Regions from separate parts of the Exiguobacterium sp. UBA5002 genome, predicted to be linked through region 1. Evidence: a T-box and tRNA genes for the amino acid it is inferred to sense, from the RefSeq annotation. Region 1 holds a T-box; the other regions hold tRNA genes.
The links. A T-box is a leader RNA that pairs with one kind of tRNA and senses whether it is charged. The one in region 1 lies ahead of B4C70_RS08435 (valine--tRNA ligase), so its partner is inferred to be a tRNA-Val.
Positions count from the first base shown of each region.

Region 2: it has a tRNA-Val gene. The T-box ahead of B4C70_RS08435 (valine--tRNA ligase) is inferred to sense a tRNA for this amino acid. The anticodon was not compared.
Region 3: it has a tRNA-Val gene. The T-box ahead of B4C70_RS08435 (valine--tRNA ligase) is inferred to sense a tRNA for this amino acid. The anticodon was not compared.

Region 1 covers NZ_DGYQ01000026.1:242,213-253,025, reverse strand. The annotation lists gene hemC (hydroxymethylbilane synthase) at 10-936, shown strand; gene B4C70_RS08450 (uroporphyrinogen-III synthase) at 926-1,606, shown strand; gene hemB (porphobilinogen synthase) at 1,603-2,592, shown strand; gene hemL (glutamate-1-semialdehyde 2,1-aminomutase) at 2,589-3,899, shown strand; T-box leader at 3,954-4,183, shown strand; gene B4C70_RS08435 (valine--tRNA ligase) at 4,234-6,870, shown strand; gene B4C70_RS08430 (bifunctional folylpolyglutamate synthase/dihydrofolate synthase) at 6,925-8,157, shown strand; gene B4C70_RS08425 (DUF5057 domain-containing protein) at 8,241-10,813, shown strand, end outside.
Region 2 covers NZ_DGYQ01000045.1:71,837-78,906, reverse strand. The annotation lists gene B4C70_RS13565 (phytoene desaturase family protein) at 1-1,237, shown strand, start outside; gene B4C70_RS13560 (histidine phosphatase family protein) at 1,296-1,862, opposite strand; gene B4C70_RS13555 (response regulator transcription factor) at 1,879-2,529, opposite strand; gene B4C70_RS13550 (HAMP domain-containing sensor histidine kinase) at 2,531-3,880, opposite strand; gene B4C70_RS13545 (YdhK family protein) at 4,027-4,581, shown strand; tRNA gene B4C70_RS13540 (tRNA-Val) at 4,629-4,701, opposite strand; gene B4C70_RS13535 (nitroreductase family protein) at 4,839-5,465, opposite strand; gene yhfH (protein YhfH) at 5,651-5,797, shown strand; gene B4C70_RS13525 (polysaccharide deacetylase family protein) at 5,990-6,835, shown strand; gene B4C70_RS13520 (YkyA family protein) at 6,851-7,070, shown strand, end outside.
Region 3 covers NZ_DGYQ01000045.1:81,365-88,434, reverse strand. The annotation lists gene B4C70_RS13615 (TetR/AcrR family transcriptional regulator) at 1-364, shown strand, start outside; partial or broken gene B4C70_RS13610 (sterol desaturase family protein) at 380-1,015, opposite strand; gene B4C70_RS13605 (hypothetical protein) at 1,143-1,421, shown strand; gene B4C70_RS13600 (metallophosphoesterase family protein) at 1,457-2,191, opposite strand; gene B4C70_RS13595 (PTS transporter subunit IIC) at 2,551-3,573, shown strand; tRNA gene B4C70_RS13590 (tRNA-Val) at 3,669-3,741, opposite strand; gene B4C70_RS13585 (efflux RND transporter permease subunit) at 3,927-7,067, shown strand.

The DNA.
Region 1 (10,813 bases):
GATTTTAGCATGCGAAAAATCATTGTTGGATCGCGAAGCTCGAAGCTAGCGATGACACAGACGAAATGGGTCATTGACCAGTTGAAACAAGCCGGCGCGCCGTATGAGTTCGAAATCAAGAACATCATCACAAAAGGGGACCGCATTTTGGATGTGACGCTCTCTAAAGTCGGCGGTAAAGGATTATTCGTAAAAGAGATCGAACAGCAGATGATTGACGAAGAAATCGATTTTGCTGTTCACAGCATGAAGGATTTACCGTCTGAACTACCGGATGGTCTCATCATCGGTGCCACACCAGCGCGTGTCGATGCGCGTGATGCCTTGATCACGAAAACAGGAGAAGGTCTTGCTTCCTTGCCAGAAGGTGCGGTTGTCGGCACGAGCAGCTTACGTCGTGGATCACAATTGCTAAAACTCCGCCCTGATTTAAAAATCGAATCGATTCGCGGGAACATCGATACACGACTTGATAAATTAAAAAATGGTCCGTTTGACGGGATTCTGCTTGCAGCAGCTGGTTTAAAACGGATGGGTTGGTCTGAAGATGTCGTATCGGAATATCTTTCAACAGAAGACATGATTCCAGCTGTCGGTCAAGGAATCCTCGGTATCGAATGTCGCGAACATGATCAAGAAGTACGTGATCTCCTGCACCTGATCCATGATCAGATGACAGAAAAAGTGGCATACGCAGAGCGCGCTTTCTTAGCGGCGATCGAAGGTAGCTGTCACGTTCCGGTCGGTGGATTCGCGACGATTAACGAAGACATGTCAACGACACTTGTTGGATTCATCGGATCCGTCGATGGAGAGCAAATCCTAATCGAGCGCGAATCAGGTCTTGACCCGATGCAACTCGGTCAAGACGTTGCCGAACGTCTGCTTGCTTCGGGCGGTCGTGAGATTCTCGCGACACTTCCGGATGACTTGTAAGCAGGTACTCTTCACGGGCAGTCGACCACCGACGACCGAGCAGATGGCGCGACTGCGCGCCGTCGCGATCGAGTCAGTGCACTATCCTGTCATTGAAACGCGACCGGTTTCGTTTACGTTGCCAAGGGGAATTGATTGGCTCATCGTGACGAGTCCGAATGGTGTCCACCGGATTGCTGATGCATTGCCTGAATTAGCAGCAACGCGTATCGCGGTCGTCGGACGAAAGACGGCAGACGCACTTGCGAAGTACGGTCGAACAGCCGACTTCTGTCCGTCGACCTTTACAGGAGATGCACTCGTCGCAGAACTCGTACCACACTTATCTGACGGCGATCATATCGTTTTTGCGCGAGGGAACCGCTCGCGGCAAGCACCGGTCGATCAGTTACGAAAACTGAATCGATATACGATCGAGGATATCATCACCTATGAAACCGTCACCCGTCGACTACCTGAAGCTCTTATCAGAAATGCCACCTATATTGGACTGCAGAGTCCTTCCGCTGTCGAAGCGATTGCTCCGCTAGACCCGAAGACGACCTTCATCGTCATCGGGACGATCACGGAGCAAGCAGCAAAAGCAGCCGGACTTCAACCGATCCATGTCGCCCGTGAATTCACGGTGGACGGCATGATTGATCGTATCATTGAGGAGGAATCAGCATGAACACATTAGAATACGCACGTCACCGTCGTTTACGTCATACCGCATCACTCCGGTCACTCGTCCGCGAGAACCAGTTGCATAAATCAGATTTGATTTATCCGATCTTCGTTGCAGAAGGCGAAGACATTAAACGCGAAGTCAGTTCGATGCCAGGCGTCTTCAACTTATCACTCGACCATCTGACGGCTGAGATTGAAGAAGTCGTCGCACTTGGAATCGAATCTGTCATCTTATTCGGTGTCCCGCACGACCACTTAAAAGACGAGCAAGGATCAGGTGCGTTTCACGATCACGGGATCGTTCAAGAAGCGACACGTCTCGTCAAGAAGGTTGCCCCGCAGCTAACGGTCATCGCCGACACATGCTTATGTGAATATACGTCGACAGGTCACTGTGGAATCGTCGCCGACGGTACGGTCGATAATGATGCGTCATTACCGCTTCACGTCAAAACAGCCATCTCACAAGCTCGAGCAGGTGCCGACGTCATCGCTCCATCATCGATGATGGACGGATTCGTCGCAGCGATTCGTCAAGGATTAGACGAGAACGGCTTCAGCCATATTCCGGTCATGAGCTATGGTGTTAAATACGCGTCTGCTTATTACGGCCCATTCCGTGACGCGGCAAACTCGGCACCGGGAGAAGGCGACCGGAAAGGTTATCAAATGGATCCAGCAAACCGTCGCGAAGCGTTCCGCGAAGCAACAGCGGACGTCGATCAAGGAGCTGACTTCATGATCGTCAAACCTGCACTTGCGTTCATGGATATCATTCGTGATGTGCGCGAGCGAATCGATCTACCAATCGTTGCGTATAACGTATCGGGTGAGTATGCGATGGTCAAAGCCGCTGCCTTGAACGGCTGGATCGACGAAGAACGAATCGTCCTTGAGACGATGCTTGGCTTTAAACGAGCAGGCGCTGATTTAATTATCACCTATTTCGCAAAAGACATTTGTCGTTACCTGGAGGGGTCGAAATGAGCTTAATTAACCAGAACTCAAAATCAAAAGAAGCATTCGAGCGGGCACTCCCGCTCATGCCAGGTGGTGTCAACAGTCCGGTCCGTGCTTATAAATCGGTCGGGATGACACCGATTTTCGCAGATCATGCGAAAGGATCAAAGCTCTATGATATCGACGGAAAAGAGTATATCGATTATGTCCTGTCATGGGGACCAATGATTCTCGGTCATGCCGATCCAATCGTCACTTCAGCGATCCAAGAACAAGCGACACGTGGCTGGAGCTACGGGACACCAACGGAAATCGAATCAGCGATGGCGGAAGTCGTCATCAGTCGGGTGCCGTCGGTCGAAGTCGTCCGGATGGTCAACTCAGGGACTGAAGCAACGATGGCAGCGCTTCGTCTCGCACGTGGCTACACAGGTCGGACGAAAATCCTCAAGTTCGAAGGCTGTTACCATGGTCACGGTGACTCGCTCTTGATCAAAGCAGGTTCAGGTGTCGCGACACTCGGATTACCAGATTCACCAGGCGTTCCGGCGCAAATCGCGAGCATGACGCTGACAGTTCCGTACAACGATTTGGATGCTGTCCGGATCGCGTTTGAAAAACACGGCGACGATATCGCCGGTGTCATCGTCGAACCGGCTGCTGGGAACATGGGCTTCGTGCCACCAGAACCAGGCTTCCTCGAAGGCTTACGGGAAATCACGTCGGAAAACGGCGCTTTATTGATCTTTGACGAAGTCATGACCGGTTTCCGTGTCGGATTCCACTGTGCGCAAGGACACTTCGGTGTCACACCGGACATCACATGTCTCGGTAAAGTCATCGGCGGCGGCATGCCAGTCGGGGCTTACGGCGGACGTCGTGACATCATGGAACAGATCGCACCACAAGGTCCAATCTATCAAGCGGGTACATTATCCGGGAACCCACTCGCGATGGCAGCGGGTCTAGCGACATTGACACAATTGAAACCAGAGCACTATGAAGAGTTCGACCGGAAAGCGAGCCGTTTGTCGGAAGGTTACCTGAACGCTGCGGCGAAATACAACATTCCGCTGACGACGAACCGTGCAGGCGCGATGTTCGGTGTCTTCTTCACGAATGAACGCGTCACGAACTTCGAAAAAGCGAAAACATCGAACCTTGAGATGTTCCGTTCGTATTATCAAAAGATGGCGGCGCGAGGTGTCTTCTTACCACCATCACAATTCGAAGGTCTCTTCCTGTCGATCGCTCATACGGATGAAGACATCGAGCGGACGATCGAAGCCGTCGAATTGACGTTCAAGGAACTCCAAGTTGAATTTGGTCGTTAAGCAGTTCTTGACGATTGCTTGAACTCTCGGCTAAAATGAGTAAAGAAGAAAATGGCAACAGCGATGACGGGAAGAGTAGTCTTGTATTCGTACCGGTGTAGAGAACACATCCTTGGCTGAAAGATGTGACGGGCGAACAGGAGGAAGGTCACCCCACGAGCTGGTATCGTGAGTCTTACGAGCGATATCCGTCCTCCACACGTTACGTGGCTCGAGGGCATCCGATTTTGGATGAACTAAGGTGGTACCGCGGAAAAAAGCAACGGCTTTCTTTCGTCCTTAGCATAGGACGAGAGAAGCCGTTTTTATTATGGACAAAAAGGGAGCGATCAGGATGCAGGAATTATCAATGCCAACGAAGTATGATCCGCAGGCAACGGAAGAAAAATGGTACGACTTTTGGGTGAAAGGTGACTATTTCAAAGCCGATCAGGATCCAGAAAAAGAGCCGTACACGATCGTCATTCCACCACCGAACGTCACAGGTAAATTGCACCTTGGTCACGCGTGGGACACGACGTTACAAGACATGCTGACACGGATGAAGCGGATGCAAGGATTCGACGTCCTTTATCTACCAGGAATGGACCATGCCGGTATCGCGACGCAAGCAAAAGTCGAACAAAAACTGCGGGCAGAAGGGCAATCACGTCTTGAAATGGGTCGTGAGAAATTCCTCGAGCAATCTTGGGCATGGAAAGAAGAGTATGCGTCAACGATCCGTGCACAATGGGCAAAACTCGGTCTTGGACTCGATTACTCGCGTGAACGCTTCACGCTCGACGAAGGGTTGTCGGAAGCAGTTCAAGAAGTCTTCGTGAAACTTTACGAAAAAGGCTTGATCTATCGTGGCGAATACATCGTTAACTGGGACCCGGCGACGAAAACAGCGATCTCGGATATCGAAGTCATCTACAAGGATATCGAAGGTGCCTTCTATCACTTCAGCTATCCACTGACAGACGGTTCAGGTCACGTTGAACTCGCGACGACACGTCCTGAGACGATGCTCGGCGATACAGCGATTGCCGTGAACCCAAAGGATGAGCGCTACGCTCACCTCGTCGGAAAAACGATCACGTTACCAATCGTTGGTCGCGAGATTCCGATTGTTGCCGATGACTATGTCGATATGGAGTTTGGTACAGGTGTCGTTAAGATTACACCAGCACATGACCCGAACGACTTTGAAGTCGGTAACCGTCACGAATTACCACGTGTCCTCGTTATGAACGAAGACGGAACGATGAACGAGAACGCAGGGAAATACGAAGGCATGGATCGTTTCGAATGCCGGAAACAAATCATTGAAGATTTAAAAGCAGAAGGTGTTTTGATCAAAATCGAACCACACTTGCACTCTGTCGGTCACTCGGAGCGTTCAGACGCGATCGTTGAGCCGTATCTCTCACTCCAATGGTTCGTTAAAATGGAGCCACTCGCGCAAAAAGCACTCGAGGAGCAACAAGGACCAGACAAGGTCAACTTCGTTCCACAACGCTTTGAAAACACGTACGTACGCTGGATGGAAAATATCCGTGACTGGTGTGTCAGCCGTCAACTCTGGTGGGGACACCGGATACCGGCTTGGTACCATAAAGAAACAGGTGAAGTCTACGTTGGCAAGGAAGCACCAGCTGACATTGAGAACTGGGAGCAAGATAACGATGTCCTCGATACATGGTTCTCTTCAGCGCTCTGGCCGTTCTCAACGATGGGGTGGCCGAACACGGACGCTGCTGATTATCAAAAATACTTCCCGACATCGACACTCGTTACGGGTTATGACATCATCGCTTTCTGGGTCTCACGGATGATCTTCCAATCGTACGAATTTACAGGACAACGTCCATTCCAAGACGTCTTGATCCACGGATTGATCCGTGATTCGGAAGGACGCAAGATGTCAAAATCACTTGGGAACGGAATCGACCCGATGGATGTCATCGAGAAGTATGGTGCCGATTCTCTTCGTTGGTTCTTAACGACAGGATCAACACCAGGCAACGACCTCCGCTTCTACTGGGAAAAGATCGAAGCAACATGGAACTTCTCGAACAAACTGTGGAACGCAAGCCGCTTTGCCTTGATGAACATGGATGGTCTAACGTTTGATCAGATCGATTTGACAGGCGAGAAGTCACTCGCAGATAAATGGATTCTGACACGCCTACAGACGACGATTGACGACGTAACGCGTTTATCTGACAAATACGAGTTTGGTGAAGCGGGACGTATTCTTTATCACTTCATTTGGGAAGACTTCTGTAACTGGTACATCGAGATGGCGAAGTTACCGCTCAACGGGGAAGATGAAGCAGCGAAACAGACGACGCGTTCAGTTCTTGCGTACACGCTCGACCGAATCATGCGTCTGATGCACCCGTTCATGCCGTTCATCACGGAAGAGATCTGGCAACACTTACCGCATGAAGGCGAGACGATCACACGTGCTGCATGGCCAACACGCGAAGCGTCACTCGACTTCCCGGAAGCTGTTCCAGCATTCGAAGCGGTTCAGAACGTTATCCGTTCGGTTCGTAACATCCGTGCGGAAGTGAACGCACCGATGTCGAAACAGATCCAACTGTTCATCTCGACGAATGACGCACGCGTTCAAGACGACTTGTCGTCAAACAGCTCGTACTTGCAAAAGTTCACGAACGCATCTGAACTTCGAATCGAAGAACAGATGCCAGCACCAGAAAAAGCGATGAGTGCGATCGTAACGGGAGCAGAATTGTTCATCCCACTCGCGGACTTGATCAACATCGAGGAAGAAATCGCGCGCTTGAATAAAGAACTCGTCAAGTATACGAAAGAAGTTGAACGGGTCGAGAAAAAACTCAACAACCCTGGCTTCGTCGGCAAAGCACCAGCACATGTCATTGATGAAGAAAAAGCGAAGGCACTTGATTATACGGAAAAACGTCAAGCTGTCGAAGCACGCATCAACGAACTCTCACACTAATTACAGCAGTGGCTCAAGTTTCCTTGAGCCACTTTTTTTAAAGGAGCGAACAACATGAGGACGCGAGAAGATGTATTGGATTGGTTATCGAGCTTACTAGCATTCGGCGTCAAACCAGGTCTTGAACGGATGCAGGCGATGTTACTGGAATTACAGATTGACCCGGACGCGATTCCGACGATTCATGTCGCTGGCACGAACGGGAAAGGATCGACGGTTGCGTTCTTACGTGAGATGGGAATTGCGGAAGGATTACGCATCGGGACGTTCACGTCGCCGTATATCATTCAGTTCGAGGAACGGATCATGTTGAATGGGGTACCGATCGCAGAAGATGATCTCGTCGCTGCTGCGATCGCCGTTCAAGCTGCCATCCAGCATATCGATCCGGCACTCGGTACGGTCACTGAGTTCGAGGCATTAACGGGACTTGCTTTCTATTATTTTAATCAGATTCGTCCCGATTTCGTCATTTATGAAGTTGGACTCGGTGGTTTGTATGATTCGACGAACGTCTTCAAGAAGCCGGTCGCGGCGATCATCACGTCGATCGGGCACGATCATCAAGCGATTCTCGGAGATACGCTCCAAGAGATTGCTTTACAGAAGTTCGGGATCATCAAACAAGGGACACCGGTCATCGCGGGAAAACTGCAGGAAGAGCTGACGGTACCGTTAATGGCGTATTGCGGGGACCGAAATGCGACGTTGAAATGGAGTCAGGAAGCGATCATCCGTTACCGTCTGAAAGAGACAGGTACCTGGGCGACATATGATGGGATTCCGGAGACACGTCTTGGTCTAGAAGGTCACCATCAAGTCCATAATGCGGCGAATGCTGTCATCTGTGCGCGGCGACTCGGGTGGTCGAAAGCGGCAATCCGAAAAGGACTACGGGAAGCAAAACATCCGGGACGGTTTGAGATTATCTCACGCAAACCACGAATCATTCTCGATGGTGCCCATAACCCGGAAGGCATCACGGCACTTGTGGAACGGTTAAAAGCGGAATCAAAACCGGTAACGTTACTTTGTTCGATTTTGCGTGACAAAGACCGGACAGCGATGCTAACGCAGTTACGTAGCATTACACCGGATATTTACGAAACGACATTTGATTTCCCGCGAGCGCGGACGATGGATGAGTTGCAAAAGGAAGGCGCTAACGTAACGACGGTCGAAGCATTCTTTGGTCACTTAAGCGCAGATCGAACATATGTCGTGACGGGATCACTTTATTTCATCAGTGAAGTGCGTCAAATGTACACAAACTCTTTTACAAAATAGGGAAAATGCGATTTCGCTCGTTATAATGAAATTGGGGAAGTATAGTCCCGGATTTCAACGAAATGATGAGGAGACGATGAGCGATGAGACAGTGGGTCCGTTTGTTAGTAGCAAGCTTACTGATTTTTTCAAGCTTTACGTATATACATGAACCGCATTCAAAAGCGGCAACAGGGGAAAAGTTCAAGATTTTAGAGATTCGTGATGACTGGTCGACGACGAACCGGATTGATCCGGGAACGACAATCACTTCGTTGTCACTGTTAAAAGAGTTGAATACCAGTCAATACGAAATCAAGATGATGACGGTCAAAGAACTAAATGCGTCTCGTTTTCCACTTGATGGCGCATTTGATGCAATCGTTTTTGATCCATCTATTTTTACTGGAACAGACCGTTATTCGATTACAGTATCTGATACATCCAAAAAACATAATACGAGTAAAATTGAGAATGATATTACGCAGTTAAAAGCGAATGAGATTTTGACGAACTATATTCAAAAAGGATTACCCGTCTTTTTACACGCTGATGTGTTAACACATGCAACGAGTAATTTCACTTCGATTTTTAAGCCAAGCATGACGTCTGGTGCTGCGATTGCCTATACGGATTCAAAACAGGTCGTCTCCCGATTACAATCCGAAAAAATTGAACGACCTCGTTTAAGCAAAGTAGCGGTTTCGCAGGCTGGTCAATCGTTAACATCGGTGGATAAAGCAGCACCGGCTTCACCAGATAAACCAATTGATTTTAATTTTACGCTTGATCAAACTACGGCTAATACACGTGTCCATTTGTATATTGATTTCAATAGTAATGACCAGTTTGAGGAATCTGAAAAGGTCGATGAAAAACCAGCGACGGTTTCTGGCTCCTTGTCCTATCAATTTGATGCACCGAGTTATACAGGACCACGGAACTGGATGATTAAAATCGTAAGTGAAGACGGACTCACAGATTATAAGACAGGAAGCTTCTTGATGAAAGACCAAGTGGCAGAAGCGAAGATTCTACAAGTCACGCGTTCCGGAACGAACGGTTCAATCAACGGTTTTATGAACTCAGGAACTTTACTAAAACAAGATGGGTTATATGATTTCAATGTAGAAGTCATTTCTGCGGACACGTTTAACAAAACATACACGACGAAAAATCTCAATACAGCATACGACATGCTGATTTTTGGTTTTCAAGATTCTTATGGTGCTGCTGCACTCAGTGATCCTGCATCGAATGCCATCCTTGACTTTACGAATACGGGTCAAGGATTGATGTTGACGCACGACACGATCTTCAGACCAGCTCAATCTAGTAAACCAGAGCTGTTCTGGGAAACGAAATTTGCCGATCTCGCTGGTCAAAAGAACTTTACGAATATGGGATATTCAGCACCTCGCAAATCTGGTCAAGCAGTCAAACAAAATGCCGGGGTCATGACTTCCTATCCATTTGCCTTAGCTGATACGGTTGCTATCGCAACGACACACAATCAATACTTTGGTCTAGATCTTGAACAACCGGACTTGATTCCATGGTATAACATCCGTGAAAACAACCTCAGTAGTTCGAATCAGGCTGCCGGAAGAACAATTGGTGATGCGCGCAACCACTATTATATGTATACCAAAGGAAATGTTACGTATTCCGGAGCAGGACATACTTCGAGCTTTAATCAACAACAAGAAAAAGAATTGTTCTCGAACACGATGTATCGCGCATTCATCGGTGCAAACCATAAGCCGCTCATCAAGAACATCTTACCAACGGATAAATCAAGTTACCTCGAGAATGAACCGTTGACGATCTCGTATCAAATCAATGATTACGATCTGCAAGATCGTGAGCTAAAGACACGGATCTATCTTGATAATGAGAAAGTCTTTGAAAACAATAAGTTGAAGAATAACTCGTTCGTCAGTCAATCCTTCGAATCAAAATTAAAAGGTAAAACAAATGTTACGATTCGAATCGAAGCAGAGGATCAGCGGGGAGCTAAGGCAATCGAGACACGGACCGTTCAAGTTGTTCGACCTGCTGTTTCTGCTCCTTTCGTATTATCTCGTTCTATTGATCCGGCTACTATTCCTAATGGTGAGACGGCTGAAATTTCATATACCATTAAAACAACACCGATGAAGCAACAAGAAGCTATTGGGGAGAATGGCTATATCAAAGGGAAATTTTCTGTGACGATGGAAAATATACTGTTCAATGAAAAATTACCGAGTAATTTAGAAGTAGTTTCAACTAGTGGGTTAAAGGATGCTATTATTTCTGGACAGTCTATAAAAGGCTACGCACCAAATATTGAATACGATGAAGCACTTGACGGCATTTACCAAGGGCAGTGGGTAGCTAAACAATCAGAAATAACATTTAAAGTAAAAGTAAAAGCTAAAGAATCTGCGGGCATTTACACGCTCGATAAAAAAGATAATGTGCTAACATCAACTAAAAATGTCTATAAAAATGAAACAAATCGTTCAGATAAACTAACGACAGTAAATAATGATCCACAAGCATTTCCGACACTGGGCTACGCATTGACACCGGCATTTGCGACAAGTGCGAAGATTCCATCCGTCAAGATGGATATCACGACACCATCTTATAAAGTCTTGCCAGAAATTAATCCGACAGGTAGCCAATACGG
Region 2 (7,070 bases), on a different contig from region 1:
TGAACCACAATGGCGTACATTCTTTGAGGATGGAACAAAAATCGATGTCAAAGGTGACTTACCTGGAATGCTTGAAGAAGTCGAACACGTCTCGTCACGGGCTGATTTCGTTGAATTGTTCCGGTATTCCAAACAAATGTACGACTTGTGCCTCGACAGTTTTTATAAATACAGTCTCGAAGATTTAAAGGACTTAAAAAAATACCATACGATGTCTGATTTATTAAAGATGGACCCGATGAATACGGTCGCGACCGGAACAAAGAAACATCTCAATGATCCGTATCTCGAACAGCTGTTCAACTATATGGTCATGTATGTTGGTTCCAACCCGTATCAGGCACCTGCTGTCTTCAATCAGATGATTTACGTTCAAATGGGACTCGGCATCTATTATGTCAAAGGTGGTATGTACCAAATCGCGCGTGCCATGAAACGGTTGCTTGATGAGCTCCGTGTCACGGTTCATCTCAACTCACCCGTTGAACAAATCGTCCTTGAAAATAAAAAAGCGGTGGGCGTCTTATCAAACGGAACGTTTCATGCAGCCGACATCGTCGTTTCAAACCTTGAGGTCATCCCGACTTACGAACGGATCGTACCGGAGAAAAAAGCCCGGAAACAGGCAAAAAAATTACAAGCGTCGTTTGCCCCTTCCGTTTCAGGTCTTGTCCTACTGCTCGGTGTAAATCGTGAGTATCGCGGGCTAGCGCATCATAATTTCTTTTTCTCGGAAAATCCAGAGCGTGAATTCGCCCAAATGTTCAAAGAAGGTACCCCTCCTGAGGATCCGACGATTTACGTCGGAGTCTCGTCAAAATCCGATGCCTCCCAAGCTCCTGAAGGGAAGGATAACTTATTCGTCTTGACACACGTTCCACCGCTAACACTTCAAAAAGGTGAGGTCAACTGGGATGCGTACCGTGAAGTCGTTCTCGATAAACTGGAGCGGATGGGACTTCATGGACTTCGAGAATCGATCGAGTTTGAATATCGCTTTACCCCAGAAGATTTGAAGGAATTATACGGTCCAAACGGTGGATCGATTTATGGTGTCGCAGCCGATCGGAAGAAAAATGGTGGATTCAAGATTCCATCGAAGAGTGACTTGTACGAAGGACTTTATTTCGTCGGTGGTTCGACACACCCAGGCGGCGGTGTACCGATGGTCACATTGTCCGGTCAACTGACGGCTGACTTGATCCGAAAACATGAAGGTGCTGTTCCTACACCTTAAGATTTCTCCAATTAAAAAAGAGACGGAAACTGATTCACGCATCAGTTCCGTCTCTTTTTTAATTTGTATTCGTCAAAAGTGGTACGACGTGAATGTCCGCCTTTTCTCCTGATTTCACATCCATTCGACATACGGCTGGCATCGATAAGGACTTCCAAAATGCGTAATCGAATGTCGGATCAAATGTTTCTAAGAGTAGCACCATGATATTTCCATGTGTTCCAAGAACGACTGTTTCGTCAGGATGCTTCTCCACTAGTTCGTCGATGAATGGTCGAATGCGTTGCGACGCTTCGTTGTTCGTTTCGCCTCCATACGGATTTTCATTCGGATGTTGCCATACATATGTGACCGCTCCTTGAAAATCGTCAAGCTCTCCCGGTGCCAACAATCGCTCTCGTAGTTCCTCTACCTCAATGATTGGTTGTTGACGTGCCTCCGCGAGCGGTGCAATCGTCTCGATTGCCCGTCGATACGGGCTGCTGTAGAATCTGTCGATTGGAATTTCTTGAAAGGTTTCAAGTAAACGTATCGCATCTGCCTGTCCTGTATCGGAAAGTGGACGTGCTCTCTCATCTGTTGAGTATGTCGAATGTGCGTGCCGTACGAAATAGAGTGTCGTCATGTTTTGAATTTCCCCTTTATTGGTGTGTCCAGCGGTATCCGATTCCGCGAACTGTTTCCAGATGCTGTTCAATCGGAAAACCGCAAACACGTAGTTTTTCTCTTAAATGTCTGATATGCGAGTCGATCGTCCGCTCGTCTACAGCCGCTTCCGCTCCCCATAACATCGTCGTTAGTTGATCGCGCGTCCAAACACGTCGTGGAGAATCTAAAAATACACCTAACAACTCAAACTCCGTCTTCGTTAACGAAATCTTTTGTTGGAGGTAACTACAACGATAGCTTTCCCGGTCATAGGATAGACTATCGTACTGTTGCTGTAATAAAACTTCCATTCGTCCGATCAGTTCCCCTTCTTGAATCGGTTTTGATATGTAATCATTCGCTCCTACTTCTCGTGTCCGAATGATGTCTTCCCGTTGATTCCGCGCCGTAACCATTAAGATCGGGATGTTAGAGTGTTCTCGAATGAGACGACAACATGTCCAGCCATCCATATCCGGCATCATGACATCTAGTAAAATCAGGTCGAATACGCGCTGACGGCAGAGATCAAGAGCTTGTTGCGCAGAATCCACAAGCTGACACGTGTACCCATACGGCTGAATATACAGTTTGAGCAGTTCAAGCATTCTTGGTTCATCATCTACGATCAATACATGCGGCATTTTATTTCTCCTTCCACTGCAGTGTCACTTGTGTTCCATGTCCAAGTTGACTCTTGATGTTCAATTCTGCTCCATGTGTCTGAGCAATTGCTTCAACGATGGAGAGTCCGATTCCAGTTCCTCCATGTTTTCGAGAACGAGATGCTTCCGTTCGGTAGAGCCGTTTCGTTACATGAGGTAAAGATTCTGCAGCGATCCCTTCTCCTGTATCTTCGATTTGAATGAAAACTCCTACTGCGTTGACACCATAACGAACGGTGATTTTTCCCGACGTCGTATGTCGCCGTGCATTTTCAATGATATTCACGATCATCTGACGGAGCTGCTGAGCGTCACCCATCACTTCTATTCGCTCACCTTCTATCTCGAACGAAACATTTTCTTGTTCGATGTCCAGGCGCATCAATCGTATCACTTGATGAATCAAGTCTTCGACATCGACAGGTTTTCGTTCCATCATAAAAGCATTGGCATCAATGCGTGCTAACCAAAATAATTGCTCAATCCATTCATTCATTTGCTGACTTTCTTCTCGAATGATCGTAATGTAGCGTTGTTGCTCATCCGGCGTCAACGTTTGACGTTCGAGAATGTCCGCGTATCCCTTTATATATGTCAATGGTGTTCGTAGTTCATGAGATACGCTTGCTAAAAATTCGGATCGTTCCCGATTCAAAAAATCGAGATCTTGTTTTAATTGCTGAATCGAACGCGCCAATTGTCCCAGTTCGTCTTGTCGATCAATCGGCAACGCTCCATCTTCCCCATCTAATAGACGTGCCGTCGCTTTTTCCATTTGAACCAGCGGACGAGAGATGAGCCGGGTCGTCCAAATGCTTGCCGCACCTGCTAATAAAAGTGCGAGCAGACCCACTTGGAAAAACTGCTGTTTCAACGGATCAAGTACGTGATCCACGATTGCTTTAGAAGCGAACATGAAGACATGACCCCGATGTTTCCCGTCGATGGTAATGGGACTGTCCGTCATTAAAAAGTCACGCATCGTCACGATTTTTCCTTGTTGACGGTAATCGAAATCCGTATGCTCTAGCACACTTTTCATCTCATTCGACAAAGGTCGTGACGCTTCGAGTCGTTTTCCATCTGCATCAGTGATCACCACAGTAAACGATGAATCTGCTTCCATCATGCTGACATGGCGCATCGTCGTTTGGTCATAGGAATCGACAAGGACATCACGATGGGTATTTCCTCGGTTCAGTAAACCGTCCACTACTTCCTGCGTTCGTGTTTGAGACAACTGATAATACAACGTCCCAAACAACACACTGCCACAAATTAAAAATGCCGCAAGCACGATTCCTCCGACCGAGTATGAAATACGACGCATGACATTTCCTCCCTTTCTCTTCACTATTAGTATAGCGAAAAAAACACGATCGACGCTGACAAACGAAACTGTCACCTCATCTGCACACGATTTGCACATACGCTGGGTATAATAAAAAAGACTAGTGAATTCAGGAGGGTTTTATTATGAAAAAATCATTGACGTTAACCGCACTGGCTCTTAGTTCTACGCTTTGGCTCGGTGCATGCGGATCCGCTTCAAATGACGAAGGAAGCAATAGCGACTCACACGACATGTCTCATGGAGATATGATGCATTCGAGTGATGGAAAGATACCGTCTGGTCTAAAGGAAGCCAGTGATCCGACTTATCCGAAAGGAAGCAACGTCACGTTGACGACGAATCATATGGATGGAATGAACGGAGCTAAAGCAACGATTGCGGGAGCTTATGATACCGTCGTCTATGCGATTAGTTACAAACCGACCAATGGTGGAAAAATGGTGAAAAATCATAAATGGGTCATTCAGGAAGAACTCGATCCCGTTCCAACTAAGCCACTACAAGTTGGTGATGAAACGACTGTCAAAGCGGATCATATGAAGGGTATGGATGGAGCTAAAGCGACGATTGACGAAGTAAAAGAAACGACTGTTTATATGGTGAACTATGAACCAACGGACAGTGGAGAGATGGTGAAAAATCATAAATGGGTCACAGAGGATGAGATAAAGAAATAATAAAAAAAAGCCCGCTTTTCCTTTAAAGGAGAAGCGGGCTTTCGGTATGATTCTGACTGGGCTCGAACCAGCGACCTCTACCCTGTCAAGGTAGCGCTCTCCCAGCTGAGCTACAGAATCATGTTTGCAGTACGTTATGTACTTGCTAGGACATGTATTAATATATCAAGAAACTAAAAGGTTGACAAGTCTTTTTCCGAAAAAAATAAAAAAATTTAAATGGGGGAATCAACCCCGCTTCCCCCATTTTGAATGACTTACAGGAAGGTTGATACTCGATCAATCGGTAAACGTAGTGCCGGACGTTTTTTCGCATCTTCAACCGCTTTTCCGACAGCAATTAACATGACCGGTACATACCGTGACTCGGTGATGAACGTTTCTGCAAAACGTTGATGATCAAATCCCCCCATTGCGAGTGTTGATAATCCACGCGCTTCTGCCGCAAGCATCAATTGCATCGCAGCAAGGCTCGCATTCGACATAGCCGCGTCGCGACCATACGCCTCACTTTGATAAGCGCCTTCTACCTGTGCCTTGATCGAATCAAACAGATCCTCTGTCATGCCACCTGCTTCTACTGCTGGACCGTACACCGAATTGTAGTTTCGATTAGCTTGAACATCACCTAAGATCGCAATGACTGCTGAAGCCGAAGTGATAGCCGGCTGATTGTATGCGATCGGTGCAAGCTGCTGCTTCGCTTCTTCCGAATGAAAGACCGTGAAATGCCAGTGTTGCAAATTCCAAGCACTCGGCGCGGCTGTCGTCCATTCTAATAGTTCTTCTACTTCCTGTTTTGAAAGCTTGAACGTTTCGTCGTAATGACGAACGGAACGTCTTTCTGTTAAGACACGGATTGTATCAAGTGTTGCCTGTGTCATGTGTAAATCCCCCTTATCATTATCAGATTATTTAGATATCGTAGCATGTCTCTTTTTCATTGTCCTCTATCAGTACTTCAAATGAATTAACTGTTATAAAACAATAGTTGACATTAAACTTCTGTACTAATACAATAAAATCAAGAAAAAAAATCATTGCGTTTACTTTGAAGGAGGAAAAACACATGGAACAACCCCTTTATCAAGAAGCATCTGCTGCATTCTATCGTGAGCTTCCCGTCAAGACGTGTGCCCATTGCGGAAAAGAGATGGATGAACAATGTGAATCCTATCAAACGGAATGCGATGAGTGTGCTGTAACAGAACACTAATAACACATGAAACAATCACTTACTTAGTGGTTGTTTTTTTATTTCTTTTAAACTCTTTCTAAATAAATCGATATTTTTTAGAAAAATCGATTTTCCGTCATCTTTTTGTCATCTGTTTGTTACAAAAGAAACAGTCAGAATGTTACATTATCTGTATATGATATTTTTTGACAAAAGGAGCGACAGACAACGATGGATCCATTTACCTCAAGCCACGCTAGTGAACTCGGTCCACGACCGCGTACAAAAAAAAGAAAGTTTTTCCCTCGATTTTTCTTACTTCTCACACTTGTTTTTCTCGGAGTTGGGGGATATGTCGCTTATCGATACGTATTTACTCCTGAACAGCAATCCATTACGACAGGTAAATCCATTACTGAAGTACCTGTCGTCAATATGGAAAAAGCACGCGTGGAAAAATGGAATGGTGTGACGAAAAAAGTCGCTTATTTAACATTCGAGGATGGTCCATCCGTATTAACACCGGACTTACTTCGAACATTGGATCAACTTCAGACTCGTGCCACTTTCTTTTATCTCGGATCACAAGTAGATGCTTTTCCGCAAGAAGTCAAAGCTACTGCTAAAGCTGGACACTATATCGGATTACACGGGGAAACACACGATTACGATACATTATACGAAAAAGGAAAGTATGTCTCAGAGATGCAAAGTGTTCAGAAGAAAATCCATGAGTTGACGAAGCTAACACCACATTTGACACGACCACCTTATGGCTCTGATCCCGGCATCACGAAAAAAATGGCATCTGCCATTCATTCAGCAGACTTCCGTGTGTGGGACTGGTCAATCGATTCAATGGACTGGTATTACAAAGATAGTGCAAAAGAAGTAGCGAATACGGTTATTCGGCGAGCAGAGCGTCCGTTTGAAATCATACTCTTACATGAACAACCACAAGCCATCAAGGCACTTCCAGCCATTGTTGCCGGACTTCAGAAAAAAGGCTATCAATTCGCGATTTATGATGAAGATTTCCATATTCCGTACAACTTCGCGCAACACTCGAATTTATAAGGAGTTACTATCCAGATGGAAAAAACATTCGTAGCAATACTGTTCCTGTCGAGCTTCGGACTCGCTGCCTGTTCCAACGATTCACCAGCCTCTCTTCATGAACAGCTAGAGCAACAAGTCAAAGATGAAGAGAAAGCATTCACGCTAGCTGATCAACGTGCTCGTAAGGACGAAATTTCAGTTAATACGTACCAAGCCGTTCTTGATGCAGGTGCTGAAGAAATCAAACGCTCTC
Region 3 (7,070 bases), on a different contig from region 1:
GAAAGAAGAAGCAGAACGCGCTTACGTCGAACAGGCGACCGTAGAAGAAAATAAACAAGCAATGATCGACGCCATCGCCTATCATCAGCAACAACACTTATTCATTCTTCAAATCATCGAAGAAACACGCAACTTAAAATTACAAGAGATGCAGGAATTACGGATGCGGATTGAACGACATGTCGTCGAATATATCAAGACATTACTTGAGACTCGTCTTGCTCAAGACGATCGCGACATACCGGTCGATGTCACGGCCTTCTTGATCTTTCGAACGTATATCGCGTTGATTGCCGAATGGCCATCGATTGCGCGTCCACTTGAACTCGATACGATTCGACGTGCCATGTTGCGCGTTCTGTGAATAAAAAACCGCTGATCAATGGATCGGCGGTTTTTTATTATCCAATTCTTTTTCTAAATCACGTGCCGTTTGGCTAGATAAGACTGTTTTTTCATCCTTCAGCGTTCCAAATAACCAATCTCCTACCGGATTGGATACACCGAATCAATAATGTTCATTTTTGAAGTGATGTAACAGATGCGTCTTTTTCATCCATTTCCCAAAGCGTGTTCTCGGCTTTAGCGGAACATGCGCCACATAATGCTTCCACTCGTAAACAAGTAACATGACGATCAATCCACTCGCGGCTGCAGCTGTCGAGACGACAGATTGTGTCAGAAGATAGGTCAGAGCCGCAAAGAAACCAAGGTTCGGCAAGGAATACCAGACAGGTAAAAACAACAGATGCAGTTCATTCGGATGCGCATGATGATCGTAATGAAGTCGTTTCAACAATTTTCGTCCAAGCGCATTTTTAGGTGGTGGTAAATGGAACAAAAAACGATGCGTCAGGTATTCACTGAAACTAAAGACGATCAGTCCAAGACAAAAGAACAGTAAAATCGACCAATGAAACGGCTGAGCAAGGACATAACTACTGACCGCAATCAGTATTACGAGCATGATCAAAATATCCGGAAATAGAAAAAAACGGCGATAGATGTCTGACATAGATGCCCTCTCCTTTCTTTTTTCGTTACAGCGTCTAATCATACGTTCATTGATTCGTCATGTTTTTTTACTTCAAGTCGTGTAATCATTCTCACTCTTTCCCTTATACTAAATAGGGAATGGAGTGATGATCGCTTTGAGTTTATCGACCGGAATCATCTTCGTGTTACTCGCCTATACACTCATGTCGCTCTACGACATGTGGCAGGTATATCGGACAACTAGCAAGCTTTGGATGTTTGTATTATTTCTTGCAACATTGATCAGTCTCATCGTTGCCTTTTTTGTGGCCCCTGTCCTTGCGCTATTCTTTTACTGGTCACGCCATCCATTGAAACGAAACATCGGTATCGTGTTACTGATTGTCGTGTGCCTCATCTCAATTATGACGAAGCTATCTGCTTAATCGACTTCCTTCATGAACTACTCATGAAGGTTTTTTCATGTCCTACTACCGAAGAAGAGACGGCGCATCAACTCACGTTCCGGCATCTCCGTCGTATTGAGGACGTCTAAAAATGGTCGATCATCATATGAAAGCTTCAGGATTTCTGAACGGACTTGATCCTTCTCCCAATCAATGATTGCTACTGGGGCGATGGCTGTCTCCTGACATCCAAGTGCACCTGGATTAATAAAGAGTGTTTGTCCTGTCTCGACTTGTTGCGCTGGATGATGGTGACCGAAACCAATGATCCGCGCCTCACTTCCAGCAAACAGGACGGATAAGTTTTCTTTCGTTCCATCCACCGCTTGCTTTAACGGCTCTTCACCAATCTTCTTCGTCTTATCGGCATAAGCATAGTGCGTCAGGTGCATCGTTTGTTCCTGATGCATGATATTTAAGACACGCGGTAAACGTTCCAAATACTTTTGATTTTCTTGCGTCAACGTATCCGCAATCCATTGATGGTGCTCTTTCGCATGGCGGTAACTATCGGGATAGGTCTCCCCATGAATTAAAGCAAGGACACATTCATCATGATTCCCAGAAATCGTTTGAATATCAGGACGTTGCTTCAATAGATCAATGACTTCATTATGCTCTGGTCCAATGCCGACAAGATCACCGAGACAATAGACGGCATCGATATCTGGTTGTTGATCAAGATAGGACAATACTGCACGTAATGCTGATGCATTGCCATGAATATCTGTAAAAAGCATCACTTTCATGTAAACGCCTCCATTGTTGGTACATTAGGATTTCCCGGTGATACCGTGAATTCCTGTCAGATTTCAGGAAAAATAAATTGTCAGAAAATATTGATTATAAATCAAGAGCGTGTTAGGCTTAGAAAAATTCACAGAGAGGGGCACGATCGAATGATTCCGACGCAACAGCCATTTAACCAAGCCGGCCGACTGATTATTCTATGCATGAGGGACTGAAAACTTTTCCGATGATGAAACGGAAATGATTTTTGGGCCCTTCTTTCGATGCATCGAATGAGGCGCCCGCACAGAATGAGTGGCGCCTATCCCAAAAACGGATAGGCTTTTTTCATGGCAAAAAATAGAGATAGATAGAGAGGATGACAACGTTGAAAGAATATGCGATGGATCGAATGGTAAAAGTATCAGCTGGAATGGCAAATGCCGTTCTTGTAACACTTGGTGTCGGACTCCTGATTGAGACGCTCGGAAATCTTCTACATATCCAAATGCTACTGACGATTGGTGGTGTCGCAAAAGTACTACTCGCCCCTGCACTTGGTGCCGGTATTGCCTTTCAGCTCGGAGGAAACACACTTGTCCTGTTCAGCGCGATGATCGCAGCAACGATCGGTGGTGCCGCTCTTCAATCAACTGCTTCTGGACTCGTTCTTGTACCCGGTCAGCCGATCAGTGCGTTACTCGCAGCTGCCGTCGCTGTATACGTCGGAAAACGCATGACTGGAAAAACGAAATTTGACATGATGGTCATCCCGATGAGCGCTGTCCTTGCTGGCGGCGTGACTGGAATCGGTGCTGCTGCCGTCACGACACCACTCCTTACAAAATTCAGTGCCATGATCACAGCATCCGTTGAATCATCTCCAATCGCAACTTCTCTTGTCATTGCACTCATCTTTAGTGTCTTATTGATGTCTCCTGCTTCGTCCGCTGCACTCGCTATCGCTTTGCAACTTGATCCTGTAGCAAGTGCCGCTGCACTGATTGGCTGTTCCGCTCAATTCGTCGGCTTCACGTTGATGGCATACCGTCAGACGGATCCAGGTGGTTTGATTGCTTCATTCTTTGTAACACCTAAAGTACAATTCCCGAATATCGTTAAAAATCCACGTCTTGTCGTTGCACCGTTTCTCGCAGCGATGATTTCAGCTCCTGTCGCGACGCTTCTTCTCTCTTTGAAAGTACCGTACGAACTCGCAGGACTTGGATTAAATTCGATGATTGCCCCACTCAATATTTTCGTCAACCAAGGTCCTCAGGCGTTCCTCGTCTTCTTCTTGACTGGTGTCGTTCTACCTGGCGTCTTGACGCTCGTCTTCTATCGATTGACGACCGTCGCAGGGTGGACGAAGCGTGGCGATCTCCACCTCGAAATTCAATAAAACAATTTACCTCCCTTCCAACTATTCCTGATTGATTTCGGGAATAGTTTTTTAACGCAAAAAAATCGCTCCTTCGAAAAGGAACGATTTCGGTATGATTCTGACTGGGCTCGAACCAGCGACCTCTACCCTGTCAAGGTAGCGCTCTCCCAGCTGAGCTACAGAATCATGCTGTGTTGTTACTGGGTATGTTTTTATTATAGCAGCATATCGAAAAGTGTAAAGCCTTTTTAACAAAAAAATTTATCTTTTTTCAAAAAGATCTTTTCAAATAAAAACAGTTTTAAAGTTGCGGGTTCTATGAGTGTCTTCTACTATGTAAATAAGCACATATAAAAGAAAGGAGCGTTCATATGAACTTTTTAACCCGATTTAGTTTGAAGAACTCGGTTGCTGTCTTCATCATTGCAATCCTATTGATTTTAGGAGGCGTGTATTCCTTCTCACAATTAAAAGTTGATCAGTTCCCGGAAATCGAGTTTCCTCAGATTTCAATCGAAGCGGTTTACCCTGGTGCATCACCTGACGATGTCGATAAACAAGTCGTCTCAAAGCTTGAAACTTCCCTTAAAGGAATTGAAGGGGCTACCAAGCTAACAAGTTCTTCTTATGAAAGTATCGGTATCTTAAACATCGAATTCCCGTTCGATACCGATATGGATAAGGTCGAACAACAAATCGATGCTGCCATCCAAGATGCGAATATACCGGAGGAAGCAACGACGAAATTAAATCGTCTGTCCTTTGGATCGTTCCCGATCTATAATATCTCCTTCTTTAGCAAAGATGGCAAAGACATCGAAAAAATTCTAAAGGAAGATATCGAACCTGAACTTAATAAGATTCCAGGCATCAACAGCGTGTCGGTTGGTGGCTATAAGGATGATCTCGTTCAAATCACTGTCGATAAGGAGAAAGCGACGGAAGCGGGTCTCTCGCTCTCAAGCATCAAGGAACAAATCAATGGAAAGTATGTCTCGTTCCCATCTGGTCAGCTATCAGAAAACGATTCGAAAATTCCGATTCGCGTTGAGGAAAAACTAGAAAATCTAGATAAACTAAAAAATCTACAATTGACACCTGCTGCAGGTGCGGCTAGTTCATCAAATAACGGTCAAACAGGTGGTTCATCTGCTGGCGGTCCACCACAAGGTGCAACGCAAGGACCACCAAGTACAACAGGTGGAACAGCTGCAGATCAGGCGCCTGAACCTGCAGAACCGATTCGCCTAGAGGATATCGCAAAAATCGAAGCAGTCTCGCAACAAAGTGAAAAAACGCGTTACGATTTAAAAGATTCCTTATCGATGGCAATCACGAAAAAACAAGATGCCAATACAGTCGAAATCGCAGATGAAGTCACAAAGATCCTCAATAAATATGACGATCAAGTCGACTATACGATTGGGATCGATTCAGCGAAGGATATCGAGGAGTCCGTTGCGACACTCGTCAAAGAAGGATTACTTGGTGCACTCTTCGCATCACTCGCTGTACTCTTGTTCTTACGGAACCTCCGCGCGACGATCATCGCCATCGTCTCGATTCCATTATCATTACTCATCGCTGCTATCTTCTTGAACTGGCAAGATATCTCCCTGAACATCATGACACTTGGTGGGATGGCTGTTGCAGTCGGTCGTGTCGTCGATGATAGTATCGTTGTCATCGAAAACATCTTCCGGCGCGTCCGAAAATCCGAATCCGGTATGACGGATGAGATCATCGAACAATCGACAAAAGAGATTCTAAAAGCAATCACGTCATCGACGCTGACGACCGTGGTCGTCTTCCTGCCGATTGGATTTGTCGGTGGTATTACTGGTAAGTTCTTCTTACCGTTCGCTTTGACGATTATTTTCTCATTACTTGCTTCACTACTTGTGGCAATCACGATCGTACCGATTCTCGCGAAGTTTGCATTCAAAAAGGTACCAGCGGAAGAAAAAGAAGGAGTTCTTCAACGGTGGTACGGCAAGCTGATTGAAAAATCACTCTCGCACAAGGCGATCATCTTGGTCGTATCGTTCGTCCTTCTCGGTGGTTCCCTGGCGATCGTACCGCGTCTCGGCTTTACGTTCATTCCGAACGAAGCATCGAAGACCTTGACGGCATCGCTTGAACTTCCTGCTGCTACATCACTTGAAAAAACAAGTGACGTCTCATTTGAGATGGAAAAAATGTTCGACAAAGAACAAGCCATTGCTGACGTGACGACTTCTGTCGGAGCGCGTGACTTTACGACAGGCTTACGTCTCGATAATAAAGCAAGTTACTTCTTGAATCTAAAAGACGGCGTAAACGTCGAGAAAACGATCAAATCACTTGAGACACAGATGGAAGACATCGCTCAAGACGAAAACGTCGATGTCAAAATCAGTGTGGCTGAACTATCGACAGGTGGTCCTCCATCGAATAACAACGTCGATGTCGACTTGTTCTCGAACGACCTCGAAGCCCTTCAAGAAGCGGCAAAACTCGTCGAGGATAACATGTCGCAAAATAATGATTTGAAATATATCACGAACAACTTCAGCGAAAAACAAAAGCAGTATCTCGTAGAAATCGATCCTGAGAAAGCAAGTGATCGCGGACTATCTGGTTTCCAGATTCTCGGTACCGTTAACGATCAAACGAAGCCAGTCACGGTCGGAACGCTCAATCTCGACAATAAGGATCAAGACGTACAATTATCTTATGAAGAAGGACTCGTCTCGAAAGAAGATCTCGAAGACGTCCAACTCTTCTCAGCAAACGGTCCTGTCGCTTTGAAAGATGTCGCGAACGTCAATGAAGTCGAGACCTTCACATCGATTCAGAAACTCGACGGAAAAGTATATGCTCGCGTATCTGGACAAGTCAAAGGAGACGACGTTCAAAACGTATCAAATGCCGTAAAAGCTGACGTCGAAAAAATCGATTTACCAGACGGTGTCTCACTGACAAGTGGTGGCGGAAATGACGATACGGTTGAAATCTTCCAATCACTCGGAATTGCGATCGTCGTTGCAATCGGACTTGTTTACCTGACAATGTTGATTACGTTCGGAAAAGCTCGGATTCCATTCATCATCTTGTCCTCTCTGATCTTTGTTCCGATCGGTTCACTCGTCACGCTCTTCCTTGCGAATGAACCATTGTCTGTCAGTGTCATGATCGGCTTCTTGATGTTGATCGGAATCGTCACCACGAACGCAATCGTTCTCGTAGACCGCATCGGTCAAAACGTCGGACGTGGTATGCCGATTCGCGAATCATTGATTGAAGCTGGTAAAACGCGATTACGCCCAATCCTGATGACCGCATTTGCAACAATCATGGCATTGGTACCACTCGCATTAACCACTTCTTCAGGAACATTGATCTCAAAAGGTCTTGCCTTGACGGTCATCGGTGGATTAACGACCTCTACGTTGTTAACACTTATCATCGTTCCTGTCGTCTATGAATTGTTCTTCTTCAAAAAAGCAAAAAAAGAACGTACGACTAAGTAAATG